Regions from separate parts of the Streptomyces sp. NPDC056479 genome, predicted to be linked through region 4. Evidence: riboswitches for the same ligand, from Rfam matches in the RefSeq annotation. Region 4 holds a riboswitch; each other region holds the start of a gene.

Region 1 (4,183 bases), on a different contig from region 4:
TGGCAGATCACCTGGAAGCATCCGTCACTCTGCCGAGCGATGCCGCCTCGGTGCGCGCGGCCCGGGCCTATGTGCTCACCACCCTCGCGGAGTGGGGGCTGCCACCGGACACGGAAGTGGCCGACACCATCCGCCTGATCGTCTCCGAACTCACCACCAACGCCGTACAGCACACCCTCGGACAGTCACCCACCTTCACGGTGGACCTCGTACTCGACCGTGACGAACACCTGCGCATCGGCGTCACCGACAGCCATCCGCGCTTCCCCAAGCGACTACCGGCCGCCGTGCAGCAGGACAACGGACGCGGCATGGTGATCATCCGCTGGCTGACCGCGGAGTGCGGCGGCAAACTGAGAGTGCGCCCGACCCGCGAGGGCGGCAAGACCGTCTCCATCGAACTTCCCTGGACGGTGCCCGCCGCACCGGTCGGCGCCGCGGGACCGCAGGAACCGTAGCCCCTCAGGCCTGCGGCAGCTGCCCGGAGGACCGGCCGAACGTGCCGCGCAGCAGGGCCCGGAAGGCGTCCGCGGCAGGCGCCGCCTCCTCGCTCCGGAAGGCGACCGAGACCGTACGGCGCAACCGCCCGCCTTCCAGCGCGCGCACCCCGACCGGAGTGACCGACGTGCGCGCCACCATCTCCGGCACCACCGCGACCCCGAGTCCCGCACTGGCCAGCGCGCACACCAGCAGATACCCCGGCGTCGGGACCAGAACCGACTGCGTGGCCCCCGCCCCCGCCAGCGCCGCCTCCACGCCGCGCCGGGCGGGAGCGTCCGGCGCCATGCTGATCAGCGGCTGCCCGGCGAGCTCGGCCAGCGGAAGCCGTGCCGCCCCACTGGTGAGGACATGGCCCGGAGCGGACACCAGGACCAGTTCCTCGACCAGGATCGGCTCGATGCCCACGGACGCGGGCAGCGGCATCGGTTCCCCGGGCTCGTAGGCGTGGGTGAGCGCCAGGTCGACCTCGCCCGCCGCCACCGCGGCGACACCGGCCGAGGGCTCGTAGTCGGCGACCGTCAGCTCCACGTCCGGATGCGCCCGGCGAAAGGCGCTGAGCGCAGGGGGCAGCAGATGGATGCCCGCGGTCTGGAAGGTCGCCAGCCGCAGGGTGCCGCCCGTCAGCCCGGTCAGCCGGGCCAGTTCGTGCCGGGCCCGATCTAGCTCGTCCAGTACACGCCGGGCCCGGATCACCAGCAGCTCGCCGGCACCCGTCAGCCGCGCGCCCCGGTGGTGCCGTACCAGGAGAGCGCAGCCCGTCTCGCGCTCCAGCTTGGCCAGCTGCTGGGAGAGCGCCGGCGTGGTGTAGCCGAGCCGCTCCGCCGCCCGGGTGATCGAACCGGCCTCCGCGACCGCCACCAGGGCGGCCAGCCGGGTCGGGTCGTACATGCGGGCCCCGCTCTGTCTTAACCAATGCTTTAGGGCTTCCCAGGATATTCGAAATACCTGCTGAAGGCTTCCGCGCGGCAGGCTGGACGCCATGGACGCTCAGCTCATCGCCTTCACCGGGGTCTCCGCCGGCCTGGTCGCCATGCCCGGGGCCGACTTCACCGTGGTCGTACGCAACGCCCTCGTCTCCCGCCGGGCCGGCATCGCCTGCGCGCTCGGGATCGGGGCCGGGCTGCTGATCCATGTGACGCTGGCGGTGGTGGGAGTCGCCGCGGTGCTGGCCGCCGTACCGGCGCTGTTCCGCGCGCTCCAAGTGGTCGGCGGCGGCTATGTGTTGTACCTGGGCGTCCAGACACTGCGCCACCGGCACACCCAAGCGGTGGACGAGCGCGAGGACTCCACCGCGCGGCCCCTGCGGCAGGGCTTCGTCACCAACGCCCTCAACCCGAAGGCGTCCCTGACCTTTCTCAGCGTGCTGCCGCAGTTCGTGCCCGCGGGCTCTCCGGCGCTGCCCAGGACGCTGTTGCTCGCCCTGATCGTGCTGGCCATCGCGCTGGTGTGGTTCCAGGTCGTCGCCCTGCTGGTGGACCGGCTCGGCAGGTGGCTGCGCCGGCCGCGGGCCGCCCGGACGGTCACGCTCGTCACCGGCATCGCACTGACCGCCTTCGGCGTGGCGCTCCTCGCCGCGCCGCTGTCGGCCCGCTGAGGCCCGGGACCGGTGACGGCGTGTCAGGCCGCCGCCACCGCCCCCGGGAAGGTCACTTGACCCGGCCGTACCAGACGCTCCTGGTCCAGATCTTCTGGAGCTTCACGACGTCCCCGCTTTTGGGGGAGTGCCAGATCTTTCCCTTCCCGGCGTAGATGCCGACGTGGTAGACGTACGACCCCGAGTGGAAGAACACCAGGTCCCCGGCCTTGCGGTTCTTGCCGGAGATGTGGCGCGTCTTGTTGTACTGCTGGGCTGCCGTACGGGGCAGTTTCTTGCCCGCCTTCTTGTACGAGTACAGCGTGAGCCCCGAGCAGTCGAACCGGTTCGGCCCGGTGGCGCCCCACCTGTACGGGGAGCCCTTCTTGGAGGCCGCGACCTTGAGTGCCTTCGACGCCGGCGTGGCGGCCTGCGCCTCGGAGGCGAAGCCGGGCGCCACGATCGAGCCGCCCACTGCGGCAATGGTCAGGGCCGACGCCGTACCGGCGCGGACCATGAGCGACGGGACACGATTGAGCGCAGTCATGCGCAACCCTTCGTCAGCCGCCTGTGAAGGATGACCTGTCGGATTCGGGCTGGCGAAGTTGCCCGGCCGCTTGTCGCGGCTTCACCCCAAGGGTTGCTCGGCTCGAACGAACGTCCGCTCCGGCGACCCGTCTTGCTTGGGTCCTCCACTCCTGCCGATCCACTCCTGTCGACCGGTCATCCGGGCGGCGGCAGGACTCGGCGTCCGCCCGGACCGCCCCGCCGCTGTGGCGGGGGCTTGTCGTCAGTCAGGGATCTTGACGCACGGATGAACGAAATACCCAACGGAATCGAGGATTTGTGGGGTTACTCACCACTCACCCGTTCGGGTGGGTACTCACCCGTTCGCGCGGGTGTCCAGAGGCCCGAGGAGTCCCGGACCAGGGATGGAACGACTAATTCCGCCTTGGGGTCGTGCCCGTTGCGCAACCCTGACGGCCGCGCAAAAGGAGAGTCGTCTACACCGAATGGGGGTACGCCATTTGGTCCGTTTCAGCCCCGCTCCGGACGCCTCGTCAGTGGGTCGGGGCGTCCGGAATCCGGCTGTACGCGTCGTCAACTGTCGGAGCGCGGCGGAACCGTGACGCGAGCCGTGCGGCGCTCTCCGTCCAGCACGCGCAACGCACGCGCCAGCGTGGGCGCGTGCAGCTCCGTCTCGCCGCGCCGGTGCATCAGCGCCAGCGCGTCCCGCAGCTCGGCCGCCTTGCTCACGAGCGCCTGGGCGGCACGCAGTCCGCGGTAGGTGTCGCCGTCCTGTGCCGGGTTGATCCGGCCGAGCAGGTCCACCACATCGAGGTAACGGTCGATCAACTCGCCCTCCGCGCGGGTCAGCGCGGGCAGCGGAGGCAGCTCGGGTGGCAGCACCGGTCGATCACCGCCCCGTGGGCGGCGCGAGCGTGGACCTGCGGTTGGGGATGATGCGGTCGACCAGCCCGTACTCCAGGGCCTCTTCGGCGGTCAGGATCTTGTCCCGCTCGATGTCCTCGGCCACTTGTGCGCGGCTGCGCCCGGTGTGCTCGGCGAGCATCTCCTCCAGCCGGGCCCGAACGCGCGTCAGTTCCCCGGCCTGGATCGCCAGATCGCTGGCCTGGCCTTCGACCGGCTCGGGAAGCGCGGGCTGATGGATCACCACCCGTGCCCCCGGCAGCGCGAACCGCTTGCCCGGCGTGCCCGCGGCCAGCAGGACGGCGGCGGCCGAGCCCGCCTGCCCCAGGCAGATCGTCTCCAGGTCGCAGGCGACGAACCGCATGGTGTCGTAGATCGCCGACATGGCGCTGAACGAGCCGCCGGGCGAATTGATGTATAGCGAGATGTCCTGGTCGGGGTCCTTGTGCTCCAGGTACATGAACTGCGCCATCACGTCGTTCGCCGAGGTGTCGTCGACCGGTGTGCCGAGAAAGACGATCCGCTCCTCCAGCAGCTTCGAGTACGGATCCTGCGTCCTGAGGCCTGAACTCGTGCGTTCGGTGAACTCGGGCAGTACATGGCGGGCGGACGGTCGGGTCATGGCTCACGCTCCCTTGCCGGGGTGCCTGTAAAAAATGTACAGGACGTACATGACGT
Region 2 (4,183 bases), on a different contig from region 4:
GCAGGAGCTCACGGACCACCTCATCGACCAGTTCGCGCGGAAAGGGAGTGCCGACCTGATCCATGAGTTCGCCTTCCCGCTCCCCATCTACGCCATCTGCGACCTGCTCGGCGTCCCCCGCGAGGACCAGGACGACTTCCGGGACTGGGCGGGCATGATGATCCGGCACCAGGGCGGCCCGAGGGGCGGGGTCGCGCGGTCGGTGAAGAAGATGCGCGGGTATCTGGCCGACCTCATCCACCGCAAGCGCGAGGCACTCCCCGCCACCCCCGACCCCGGGGAGGACCTCATCTCGGGCCTGATCCGCGCCTCCGACCACGGTGAGCACCTCACCGAGAACGAGGCCGCGGCCATGGCCTTCATCCTGCTGTTCGCCGGTTTCGAGACAACCGTCAATCTCATCGGCAACGGCACCTACGCCCTGCTCACCCACCCCGAGCAGCGCGCCCGTCTCCAGTCCTCCCTGGCCGCCCACGACACCGCCCTCCTCGAGACCGGCGTCGAGGAACTCCTGCGCTACGACGGCCCCGTCGAGCTCGCCACCTGGCGGTTCGCCACCGAGCCGCTCACCATCGGCGGGCAGCAGATCGCGGCCGGCGACGCCGTCCTCGTCGTCCTGGCCGCCGCCGACCGCGACCCGGCGCGGTTCGGCCACCCGGACGTCCTGGACCTGGGCCGCCGTGACAACCAGCACCTCGGTTACGGCCACGGCATCCACTACTGCCTCGGCGCCCCGCTCGCCCGTCTGGAGGGCCAGACCGCCCTCGGCACGCTCCTCACCCGCCTCCCGGACCTCCGACTCGCGGCGGATCCGGGGGAGTTGAGATGGCGCGGCGGACTGATCATGCGCGGACTGCGCACTCTTCCGGTGGAGTTCACCCCGCTTGGGTGAGTCTGTCCGCCCTCGCGAACGTGACATGCGCTCAAGTCTGTGATCTTCACGTGATCTACGCGGCATTAACTTGTGACAAGTGATCGTCTGCCTATACGTTCACGGATCAACAAGGCGCCCAGGTTTCACGCGCCACAGTCACTGCTGTCTCGTGAAAGGCGCCCGCATGCTCTCCGGGAACGGTCGTCACCGTCGCCCTCGTCAGGCTCCGGCTCTTCTCGTCGCGGCCGGGGTGACCGGTTCCGCCATCGCCATCCCGCTCCTCGGTGCCTCGGGCGCCAGCGCGGCCGACGGCAATGTGTGGGACAAGGTCGCCGAGTGCGAGAGCGGCGGCTCCTGGAGCGCCGACACCGGCAACGGGCGGTACGGCGGACTCCAGTTGACCCAGGACGACTGGGAGAAGTTCGGCGGCCTCGACTACGCCTCCACCCCCGACCTGGCCAGCCGCTCGCAGCAGATCGCCGTGGCGCAGGACGTCCTGGCGGACCGGGGGACCAGCCCCTGGGGCACCTGTGCGGTGCTCAACGGGCTCACCAAGGCGTCCGGCTCGGTCGACCTCGACACCGGGGTGGCGGAGGACTCGCCCTCCGAGGTGTCCGGATCCTCCGGATTGCTCGATTCGCCCAAGTCGTCCAGCTCGTCCAGCTCGTCGGGTTCATCTGATTCATCGAGTGATTCCGAGTCCTCCGGCGCGTCGGCCTCGTCCGGCGATGCCTCGAACTCGCCGAGCGACTCATCCGACGCTTCGTCCGAATCGCCCGATAATTCCTCGTCTTCGCCCTCATCGTCCGCTTCGGCCGACAAGTCTGCGAAGTCCGATGCGTCACCCGACTCGGAAGCCTCACAGTCGCCGGACAGCTCTCCCATAGAGACCCCCAAGAGCGACAATCAGGACAACTCTGAGCAGGATGCGGGCTCCTGGAGCCTTGTCGACACCGGGTCGATCGACGACGCGGCGGCCGGCTCCGGGCGTCATCGCGGCCCCAGCGCCGACGAGAGCGCCGCCGTCGAGGGCGCCGTCAAGTCCTCCGGTCGCCACGCCTCGTACAGCGTCCGCCCCGGCGACACTCTCGCCTCCATCGCCGACTCCCTTGAGCTCGAGGGCGGGTGGCGCGCGCTGTATGACGCGAACAAGAAGGCCATCGGCGCCGACGCGAACCACATCTTCGCCGGTCAGACCCTGGACGTCCCTGCCGAATAATGGTCGAACAGGGCGAAAAACAGCGGCAGTTCGCGTCACGTTTCGCCATGTAATGTCCGTTTTGAAAGCAGTGAGAGATAGATCTCAGAAGCCCTGATCGTCTTTGTAATTCCCCGATTCGCGTGTCTACGGTCATGACCGCTCGCCACCAGTGCGAGCCCCGACAGCCGTCACGCCGAATCCTGCCGGCGGCCGTACGGGAACAGTCGTCGCGTCAAGCGCCGTAGGCAGGAGCGGGGGACCCAAGGTTTGCGCCGGGTCCGGCAGTTGAGGTCCTTCGGGGCCGCACGGCCGGAACCGGCTCGGGGTGAAGTCGCGCAGCGGGAGCCGAGAGGCGAACGTGCGCGGCCGGGCAACTCAACCGGCCCGAACCCGACAGCTCACCTCGTAGGCGTCGGTGAGGGGATCCAACCATGCTGTTTTCCAGCAAGGGCAAGCACCGTCGTCCGTCCAAGGCCGCTCGCGCCATCGCCGTCGTCGGCGTCACCGGTGCCGCCGCCGTCGCCGCCCCGCTGATGGCCGCCGGCAGCGCCTCGGCCGCCACCGCCTCCGAGTGGGACGCCGTCGCCCAGTGCGAGGCCGGCGGCAACTGGTCGATCAACACCGGCAACGGCTACTACGGCGGTCTGCAGTTCTCCGCCTCCACCTGGGCCGCGTACGGCGGTACCCAGTACGCCTCCACCGCCGACCAGGCCACCAAGGCCCAGCAGATCGAGATAGGCGAGAAGGTCCTCGCGGGCCAGGGCAAGGGTGCCTGGCCGAACTGCGGCACCGGCCTGTCGAGCGCCGCCTACAACGGCTCCTCCGCCAGTGGTTCCTCGCAGAGCAGCGAGACCACCACCCGCTCCTCCGAGCAGCAGTCGGCCTCCCGCTCCGCCGACCGCCCGGCCGCCAAGAAGAGCACCAAGACCGTCACCACCCCGACCGGCAAGAAGGTCAAGAAGGGTGACGGCGAGTACAAGGTCGTCAAGGGCGACACCCTCAGCTCGATCGCCGAGAAGAAGAACGTCAAGGGCGGCTGGGAGAACCTCTTCAAGCTGAACAAGGACATCGTCGAGGACGCGAACCTGATCTACCCGGGTCAGCAGCTGCACCTGAAGTAAGCCGGCGCGGCGGGCCGCGACATCCGGCGGCCCGCGGTACTACGCGGCCGACAGCTGAACCACAGCGCCTTCACATCCGTGGACCTCATAGTGAAGGCGTCGTGAGGGCCACCCCCGTCCCCACGAACTCCCCGCCTCGGTGCGTTTTCCCCCGTACGCACCGGGGCGGGGCTCTTTCTTGTGCGGGTCCGAGCGCGGGTCCGAGCGCGGGTCCGGACACGGGGCCGAGCGCGGATCGTTTTTGTTCCGTTCGGAAACAATTTACTCTCGGTTCTGTCCACGGGGCGGTCGACCGCTGGCCGAACGCCCGGAGCCGGTTAGGCTCGTCTCGCAGTACCCACCGCGGTCTGCGTACCCGCGTCACATCCGAAGAAGGAGATGCTCGTGCCGTCCATCGACGTCGTCGTAGCCCGGGAAATCCTGGACTCCCGAGGCAACCCCACGGTCGAGGTCGAGGTCGGCCTCGACGACGGCAGCACGGGTCGTGCCGCCGTCCCGTCCGGCGCCTCCACGGGCGCCTTCGAGGCCATCGAGCTCCGCGACGGTGACCCCAACCGCTACCAGGGCAAGGGCGTCGAGAAGGCCGTCCTCGCCGTCATCGAGCAGATCGGCCCGGAGCTGGTCGGCTACGACGCCACCGAGCAGCGCCTGATCGACCAGGCGATGTTCGACCTGGACGCCACCGACAACAAGGGCTCGCTCGGCGCCAACGCCATCCTCGGCGTCTCGCTCGCCGTCGCGCACGCCGCCTCCGAGGCCTCCGACCTCCCGCTGTTCCGCTACCTCGGTGGCCCGAACGCGCACCTGCTCCCCGTCCCGATGATGAACATCCTCAACGGTGGATCCCACGCGGACTCCAACGTCGACATCCAGGAGTTCATGATCGCCCCGATCGGCGCGGAGTCCTTCTCCGAGGCCCTGCGCTGGGGCACCGAGGTCTACCACACCCTCAAGAAGGTGCTGAAGAGCCGCGGCCTGTCCACCGGC
Region 3 (4,183 bases), on a different contig from region 4:
GGCTTCCTGTCCGTATTCTCTGATCATGGCCCCACCCATCGCATATTCACTCATCGCCACTGACCTGGACGGGACGCTGCTCCGAGGTGACGACACACTCTCCGACCGGACCCTTCACGCGCTCGCGCGGGTGGCGGCGGCCGGCGCCCAGCATCTCGTCGTGACGGGACGGCCGGCGCCCAGAGTGCGGCCGCTGCTCGACGACCTGGGCAGCAGGGGGCTCGCGGTGTGCGGACAGGGCGCGCAGTTGTACGACGCCGGCGCGGATCGTCTGCTGTGGTCCGTCACGTTGGACCGGGAGTTGGCGGAGACCGCGCTCGGCAAGATCGAGGCCGAGGTGGGGCAGGTGTACGCGGCCGTCGACCAGGACGGCGTGGACGGGCTCACGCTCATCGAGCCCGGGTATCTGATGCCGCACCCCACCCTGCCCGCCGTACGCGTCAGGCGCCGCGACGACCTGTGGTGCGAGCCGATCAGCAAGGTGCTGCTGCGCCATCCCAGCCTGTCGGACGACGAGTTGGCGGCGACGGCGCGTTCGGTGGTCGGCTCGCTGGCGACGGTCACCATGTCGGGGCCCGGCACCGTCGAACTCCAGCCATGCGGCATCACCAAGGCGACCGGTCTCGCGCTCGCCGCCGAGCATCTCGGCCTCGGTCCGCGCGAGACCATCGCCTTCGGTGACATGCCCAACGACATCCCCATGTTCGACTGGGCCGCCCGGGGCGTCGCGATGGCCAATGCGCATCCCGAACTCAAGGCGGTCGCCGACGAGATCACCCTCTCGAACGAGGACGACGGCATCGCCGTCGTCCTCGAGAGGCTGTTCGCGGGGAGTCTGGAGCATATCGTCCAGTAAGTAGCGATATGCGCCGGTAGGCCGCTTACTTCTCCTAGTAGGGCCCGTTCACGTTGTCGATCGAGCCGTAGCGCGCGGCCGCGTAGTTGCACGCGGCCGTGATGTTCGCGACCGGGTCGAAGGGGTCGTACACCGTCCCCGGCACGTGGTAGGACGCGAAGGTGGGGTCGATGACCTGGAGGAGGCCCTTGGACGGGGTGCCGGCCGCGGCGTTGGAGTCCCAGTTGTTCATGGCCAGCGGGTTGCCGGACGACTCACGCATGATGTTGCGGTGAATGCCCTCGTAAGAACCCGGAATTCCGTTTTGCGACATGATGTCCAGCGCGTTGCGGATCCAGCCGTCGAGGTTGTTCGGGTACGTCTTCACCGAGGACTGCGTGGCCTGGGCGACGGAGGACTTCTTGACGGGCGCGGACGCCGTGTCGGCCGTCTTGCTCGGCGTGCTCGCCTTCTTCGTGGCCCGGACCTTCAGGTCGAGGCCCGGGTGGATCAGACGAGGGTTGTCGCCGACGGCCTTGCGGTTGTCCTTGTAGAGCTGCTTCCAGCCGCCCTGGGCGTCGTAGCGCTCCGCGATGCCGTAGAGCGAATCGCCCTTCTTCGTGGTGTAGGTGACGGATCCGATCTTCGCCGCGGCAGGCTCCGCGGCGCTCGCGGTGGTCGCGCTCAGGAGGGGGAGGGCGAGGGCCGCGGTGCCGGTTCCGGCGATCACGGCACGGCGGGTGAGCGGGTTGGTGCGGGGGCGGCGGTGTTTGCCTCGGGGCATGGCGCTGTTCCTCTCCGGCGCCTGCGAGGTGAGCTGTCGGGTTCGGGCGGGAGATGCCCGGCCGCACCGCCTTACGGCAGTGCGACTTCACCCCTAGCCGGTCCGGTGCGCCATCAAGGCGTCCGGTCCGGCGACTTACCTGGGTCCCCCGCTCCTGCCGCGCGTGTGTGAGTTACGTCGGGGATGACTCGGGCGGCGGCAGGATTAGGCGTCCGCCCGACGAGCGGGAACGTATGCGAGAGCACATGCCCGGAACAAGTGCCGTGGTCACCTGACGTGCCGGTTGACCATGGTCTGGGGTGAATGGGGCGCTTGATCCTTTGCGGTTGCCAAGCCTCAACTTGCCTTCGGCGCAAGGAGGGGAGAGGGCGCGCCGGGTCGGGTCTCGAGACGGGTCCGAGTGACCCAATTCACTCGCGGCGCAAGACTGGCAAATCGGGCAATGGCTCCAACTCGCCTTTGACCGGCTGTCCGTGGAGTCCGTTTTTGCCAGGTCTGGTGGATAAGAACCTCTTCGCCCCCGGCTCCCATGGCACCGTGCGGTCATGGCCGTGGCGGGCCGACAGGTTCGGCACGCCGCGCGTGACCAGGGTCGGTGAGCCGTCGGGCGCCACGTCGCGCACGGGTCCGGCGGTCGGGAGGCGAAGGCGAGCGTCGTCGACGCCCAGGCGTGCATGTCGGCCAGGAGGGCGGAACCTCCCATCCAGTGCCCGTCGTTGTCATAGCGATCGTCCGCTCTGGAGGGAGTTGAAGCCGCGTCAGGAGGTACCGGACCTGCCGACCCTGCCGTCGCACCAGGGTTGGGCCGTCGGCCAGTTGGCGACCTCGACCTCGAAGGGCGCCGGGACGGGCTCGCGGGTAGAGGCATGTTCCGTCCGGCGGGGGAATACGGAGGTCGTGGTGGGTCGTCTCGTAGGGAAAGGACGTACGGATGCGCATGAGCGGGACCCCCGTCTGGTCGGCGCGCCGAGTACGCCTGGAAGAGGTTGAAGTCGACGACCGTCGAGGCGGCGTAGGCGACGTAGGCGGCGAGCGGGACGGCGCGGGTGGCGCCGACGACGAGGCCGGTGGCGGCCGCCGAGAAGCCTCAGCGCCGGCCCCTGTGGTCGCCGAGCGGGCTGGTGAGGAGCGGGCCCGCGAAGGTGCCGATGTCGATCACCGTGCAGGAGGGCGCGAAGCCCGCGTCACGGCGGTCGTCGTCGGTGCGGTAGAGCTTGCCGACCGCAGCGGCGACGTCAGGTTTCGGCAGCCCCGTGGCCGCGCCGATCAGGCCGAGGCCCGCCCAGGCCATGACAGCGGTCGGCACCGCCATGGCCCAGTGGCCGCCGGCCATCAGTACGCCGCCCCGCAGCACCGCGCTGCGGTCGGCGAGCCGGCCGCCGGCGGCGGAGACGGAGGCGGCGGTTCCGGCCGACATGCCCATACCGCCGGAGGCGACCGTGTCGGCGAAGCGGAAGGCGAGGATGGTCTGCATGTCGAGGAGCGAGAAGCCTTCCCAGGCCTCGGGCCCGGAGAGGGTGAGCAGGCCTCTGGGCTGGCCGGAGAGGGCACGGTCGTCGCGGGGCGGAGGGCCGCTCCCGGGCTCGATGCCGACTTCGGTTCGCGACATCGACCGCTACTTCCCTATAAGTCGATGGATATCCGGCCTTATCAGGTGATCAAAAAAATACCGGCCGTGATCCGATACCGCCCGTGGTGGACGGGTGGGCGGCATCGGTGATCGAAACGTGACCGGATACGCTGACTTGAGTGATGGCAGCGACCTATCGACAAACCGTGTAACCGCCAGTGGACACCAGCAGACAGGAGACCCCTCGTGACCGTCGTCGGGCCGTTCGGGCTGAGCGTGCGGGACCAGGCTCTGGAAGCCGATGTCCAGGCCGGATTGGCGGCTGTCGAGGAGGGATTGCTCGAAGCCACCAAGAGTGAGGTCCCCTTCATCACCGAGGCCGCCCAGCATCTGGTGCGGGCGGGCGGAAAGCGGTTCCGGCCGCTGCTGGTGATGCTCGCCGCCCAGTTCGGGGACCGGTATGCGCCGGGGGTCGTGCCGTCGGCCGTCGTCGTGGAGCTCACCCATCTGGCGACGCTGTACCACGACGACGTGATGGACGTGGCGGAGGTACGGCGCGGGGTCGACAGCGCGAACACCCGCTGGGGGAACTCGGTTGCCGTACTGACCGGCGATTTCCTCTTCGCGCGGGCGTCGCACATCCTCGCCGACCTCGGGCCCGAGGCGGTTCGGGTGCAGGCCGAGGCGTTCGAGCGGCTGGTCACCGGGCAGATCCTGGAGACGGCGGGGCCGCAGGACGGGCGGGACCCGATCGAGCACTACCTGGATGTGCTGAGCGGGAAGACCGGGTCGCTGGTGGCGGTGTCGTGCCGGTTCGGGGCGATGATGTCGGGCGCCGACGAGACGGTGGTCGATGTGCTGACCCAGTACGGGGAGCGGCTGGGGGTCGCCTTCCAGCTGGCGGACGACGTGCTGGACATCGCGAGCGAGTCTCGTGAGTCCGGGAAGACGCCGGGGACGGACCTCCGGGAAGGCATTCCGACGCTGCCGGTGC
Region 4 (4,183 bases):
CGAGGGCGAGCCAGGCTGCGCAGGCCAGGGCCAGGGCGATGCGGGAGAGGGTTTCGTAGCCGGTCTGGTGGAGGGCCACCGAGATGATGCCGGTGGCCATGACGGCGGCGCCGGCGGTGGGGGGTCGCTGCGACCACCAGGTGTGGAGGGGGGAGGTGGGGGTGGTGCTGGCGGGCATGGGGCGATGCTATGGAGCGGGGTGGGGGTTGGGGGTGGGGCGCGCGGGGGGTTGGGTGTGCGTTGATGCCTGCGGCGGCCCGCTTCGGCGAGTGGGGGTGCGCCTGGCGCCTGCGGGTGCGCTCTGGGTCGGGGCCGTGCCGGGGGGTGTCCGTCCTCGGTCCGGCGGTTGCTGGGCGTCAGGAGGTGCTGTTTCTTGACGCCTGCCGCTGCGGGCGGACACCCCCCGGCACAGCCCCTTGCCGCCGTACGCGGGTGCGGGTGCGTTTCGGTGCGACTGACGAAGCACGCGCGCGTGGCCTTATGAGTGGCCCGCGCGCGCGTGGTGGGGAGAGGGGCCGGGTCAGGCGGGGCGGACCACGCTGTGGATCGACGACTCTCCGTCGTAGTAGATCGACTCCTCGCGGACGTAGGCGCCGGGCTTCGGGGCGTGGATCATCATGCCGTTGCCTATGTAGACGCCCACGTGGGTGACGTCGTCGTAGAAGAAGATCAGGTCGCCGGGCTGGGCGCTGGAGAGGGGGACCGTGGTGCCGGCGTTGACCTGGTCGTAGGTGACGCGGGGGATGTCCACGCCGGCGGCCTTCCAGGCGGCCTGGGTGAGGCCGGAGCAGTCGTAGGAGTCGGGGCCGGTGGCGCCCCAGACGTACGGCTTGCCGATCTGGGAGCGGGCGAAGGCCAAGGTCTTCTCGGCCTTGGTGGCGTAGGAGCTGTCCGAGGAGGACGAGTCCGAGGTGCCCGAGTCGGCCGGGGGCTGCTCGGTGTTCTCCTGCTGCTGTTGTTGCTCGGCTTCCTGGCGCTGGCGCTCGGCCTCCGCCTGCTGGCGGGCCAGCTCGGCCGCCTTGCGCGCGGCCTCCTCCTGCTTGCGCTTCTCGATCGCGGCGAGGCGGGCCTTCTCCTCCGCCGTCAGCTTCGAGAGGAGTTCGCGTGCGTCGGAGAGCTTCTGCTGGACGGTGGTCTTCGCGTTCTGGAGGTCGCTCTGCGACTCGGTGAGCGTCTCGAGGCTCTCAGTGGCCTCCTTGCGCTTCTCCATCGTCGCCGACTGCTGCGTGACGTACTCGTCGACCGACTCCTTCTGACGGTCCGTCATGCGGCCCATCAGCTGGCTCTGGTCGAAGTAGTCCTGCGGGGTGTCCGCGAGGAGGAAGGTCGCCGTGTCGGGGGCCGAGGCGCCGGTGCGGTACTGCGCGGCGGCGGAGCGGCCGAGTTCCTCGCGTGCCTCGTTGAGCTTCTGGGTGCGCTGGGCGACGTCGTCGAGGAGGGTGTCGACGCGCTTGCGCTGTTTCGCGGTCTTCTCCTTGGCCGCGTTGTACTTCTCGGTCGCCGACTCCGCCTGGCGGTAGAGGTCGTCGACCTTCTTCTCGACCTCTTCGAGGCTGGGCTTGTCGTCCGTCGAGGGGCTCGCGTTGGCCGTCTGGGACAGCAGGGCGACGGAGGTGAGGGCCGCCGTGGCGAGGGCGGGGGTCCGTATGCCTGCTACGCGCGTACCAGCGGGACGCGACTTGCGGTGCGACGCCAAGGGAGGCGACTCCTTCCATGCTCCGCCTACCGAGTTAGCTGTCGGGTTCGGGCGGGTGGTTCGGAAGGGTTGCCCTACGGCCGCTCCCGGATGGGAAGTCGGGCCGATTCACCCCAAGTTCGGTGGGTCCCCGGCTCCGCGCGCCGTGAGACGCGCCGGACTCGGCGGAGGCCGTGCGGCCCGGCGTCGTTCGCCGGTGGGGGTCGTACGGCCTGTCCGGCACGGTAGCCAACTCGTGTGGCGCCTGTGAAGGTTGATGTTCGATATGCCCGATACATTTTCGTGACCTTGAGTCAGGGCGGGACTGAAGGTGCTTGATTCGGGGAGTGTGTGACTGTTTGTGCGCTTCTCCGAGGAGTGGGCTGGTTAGTGGCTTTTGTCGGGTTAATCGGCCGTTCTGTCTGGGTGATCGCAGGTTGTGAGGGGCTGGTCGCGGGGGGTGAGAGGGCTCTCGGGTGGGTGGGAACGGAAGATCGTCGGGAATCGGAACGTGTGATGTTCTCGGGGCGGCGGCGGGCTGTCAGTGGGGCGGCCTAGACTCGGAGAGCGATGAGCAGCCTCTTTGACGACAGCTTCCTGGCGGACCTCCAGGCCCCACGGGCCCACGAGGAAGAGCCGCCACCACCGCCCGAGGGCGATCACGCTCCGGAGCCGGTTCCGGACGATCTGTTCGGTGGGAAGTTCGACGTGCCACCGGACCGGGACGCCTACTACCGCGACGGCGCCCCGCGCCCGGCCATCGACGCCGCGGCACTGCTGGAGGGGCTGAACGAGAACCAGCGCGCCGCCGTCGTCCACTCCGGCACCCCGCTGCTCATCGTGGCCGGGGCCGGCTCCGGCAAGACGCGTGTGCTCACCCATCGCATCGCCCATCTGCTGGCCGAGCGGAGCGTGCATCCGGGGCAGATCCTCGCGATCACCTTCACCAACAAGGCCGCCGGCGAGATGAAGGAGCGCGTCGAGCAGCTCGTCGGCCCGCGTGCGAACGCGATGTGGGTGATGACCTTCCACAGTGCGTGCGTGCGCATCCTGCGCAGGGAGAGCAAGAAGCTCGGGTTCACGTCCTCGTTCTCGATCTACGACGCCGCCGACAGCAAGCGGCTGATGGCGCTCGTGAGCCGTGATCTGGACCTCGATCCCAAGCGGTACCCGCCCAAGTCCTTCAGCGCCAAGATCAGCAACCTGAAGAACGAGCTGATCGACGAGGAGGACTTCGCCGCCCAGGCGACGGACGGCTTCGAGAAGACCCTCGCTCAGGCCTATGCGATGTACCAGTCGCGGTTGCGGGAGGCCAACGCCCTCGACTTCGACGACCTGATCATGACGACGGTCAATCTGCTGCGTGCCTTCCCGGATGTCGCCGAGCACTATCGCCGGCGGTTCCGCCATGTGCTGGTGGACGAGTACCAGGACACCAACCACGCGCAGTACGCGCTGGTGCGCGAGCTCGTCGGGACCAGCGAGCACCCCGTCGACGTGCCGCCCGGCGAGGACGACCTCGCGCCCGCCGAGCTGTGCGTGGTGGGTGACGCAGACCAGTCCATCTATGCGTTCCGGGGCGCCACCATCCGCAACATCCTCCAGTTCGAGGAGGACTACCCGGATGCGACGACGATCCTGCTGGAGCAGAACTACCGCTCCACGCAGACGATCCTGACCGCCGCCAACGCGGTCATCGAGCGCAACGAGTCCCGTCGCCCGAAGAACCTGTGGACCAACGCGGGCGCGGGCGCGCGCATCACCGGCTATGTCGCGGACACCGAGCACGACGAGGCGCAGTTCGTCGCCGAGGAGATAGACCGACTGACGGACGCGGGCGACGCGAAGGCCGGCGATGTCGCCGTCTTCTACCGTACGAACGCCCAGTCCCGTGTCTTCGAGGAAGTCTTCATCCGCGTCGGGCTGCCCTACAAGGTCGTCGGCGGTGTGCGCTTCTACGAGCGCAAGGAGGTCCGGGACGTCCTCGCCTACCTGCGGGTGCTGGCCAACCCCGAGGACTCCGTACCGCTGCGGCGGATCCTGAACGTGCCCAAGCGCGGCATCGGTGAGCGCGCCGAGGCGATGATCGACGCCCTTTCGCAGCGGGAGAAGATCAGCTTCCCACAGGCGCTGAAGCGTGTCGACGAGGCGTACGGGATGGCCGCGCGGTCGACCAACGCCGTCAAGCGGTTCAACACGCTGATGGAGGAGCTCCGTACGATCGTCGAGTCCGGCGCGGGGCCGGCGACCGTCCTGGAGGCGGTCCTGGAACGGACCGGCTATCTCGCCGAGTTGCAGGCGTCCACCGATCCCCAGGACGAGACCCGCATCGAGAACCTTCAGGAACTCGCGGCCGTCGCCCTGGAATTCGAGCAGGAGTCGGGCGAGGGCGAGGCCTCCGCCGGACTGGCGGCATTCCTGGAGCGGGTCGCGCTCGTCGCCGACTCCGACCAGATTCCGGACGAGCAGGAGGACGGCTCGGGCGTCATCACCCTGATGACCCTGCAC

Evidence for each region. A riboswitch is a leader RNA that binds a small molecule or an ion and turns the genes downstream of it on or off. The one in region 4 is predicted to bind cyclic di-AMP.
Region 1: linked by a shared signal. The riboswitch ahead of ACFQ6S_RS36850 (C40 family peptidase) and the one ahead of ACFQ6S_RS41555 (NlpC/P60 family protein) in region 4 are both predicted to bind cyclic di-AMP.
Region 2: linked by a shared signal. The riboswitch ahead of ACFQ6S_RS23895 (transglycosylase family protein) and the one ahead of ACFQ6S_RS41555 (NlpC/P60 family protein) in region 4 are both predicted to bind cyclic di-AMP.
Region 3: linked by a shared signal. The riboswitch ahead of ACFQ6S_RS39905 (transglycosylase SLT domain-containing protein) and the one ahead of ACFQ6S_RS41555 (NlpC/P60 family protein) in region 4 are both predicted to bind cyclic di-AMP.

The regions. Positions count from the first base shown of each region.
Region 1 is NZ_JBHTRZ010000011.1:242,768-246,950, reverse strand. It holds gene ACFQ6S_RS36865 (ATP-binding protein) at 1-458, shown strand, start outside; gene ACFQ6S_RS36860 (LysR family transcriptional regulator) at 463-1,389, opposite strand; gene ACFQ6S_RS36855 (LysE family translocator) at 1,481-2,095, shown strand; gene ACFQ6S_RS36850 (C40 family peptidase) at 2,148-2,621, opposite strand; cyclic di-AMP (ydaO/yuaA leader) riboswitch at 2,625-2,834, opposite strand; gene ACFQ6S_RS36845 (hypothetical protein) at 3,176-3,484, opposite strand; gene ACFQ6S_RS36840 (ATP-dependent Clp protease proteolytic subunit) at 3,492-4,127, opposite strand.
Region 2 is NZ_JBHTRZ010000006.1:101,840-106,022, reverse strand. It holds gene ACFQ6S_RS23905 (cytochrome P450) at 1-892, shown strand, start outside; gene ACFQ6S_RS23900 (transglycosylase family protein) at 1,059-2,093, shown strand; cyclic di-AMP (ydaO/yuaA leader) riboswitch at 2,303-2,502, shown strand; gene ACFQ6S_RS23895 (transglycosylase family protein) at 2,507-3,196, shown strand; gene eno (phosphopyruvate hydratase) at 3,575-4,183, shown strand, end outside.
Region 3 is NZ_JBHTRZ010000013.1:132,858-137,040, forward strand. It holds gene ACFQ6S_RS39900 (HAD family hydrolase) at 26-856, shown strand; gene ACFQ6S_RS39905 (transglycosylase SLT domain-containing protein) at 891-1,619, opposite strand; cyclic di-AMP (ydaO/yuaA leader) riboswitch at 1,625-1,809, opposite strand; partial or broken gene ACFQ6S_RS39910 (MFS transporter) at 2,710-3,228, opposite strand; gene ACFQ6S_RS39915 (polyprenyl synthetase family protein) at 3,436-4,183, shown strand, end outside.
Region 4 is NZ_JBHTRZ010000014.1:160,331-164,513, reverse strand. It holds gene ACFQ6S_RS41560 (tellurite resistance/C4-dicarboxylate transporter family protein) at 1-178, opposite strand, end outside; gene ACFQ6S_RS41555 (NlpC/P60 family protein) at 521-1,696, opposite strand; cyclic di-AMP (ydaO/yuaA leader) riboswitch at 1,705-1,873, opposite strand; gene pcrA (DNA helicase PcrA) at 2,246-4,183, shown strand, end outside.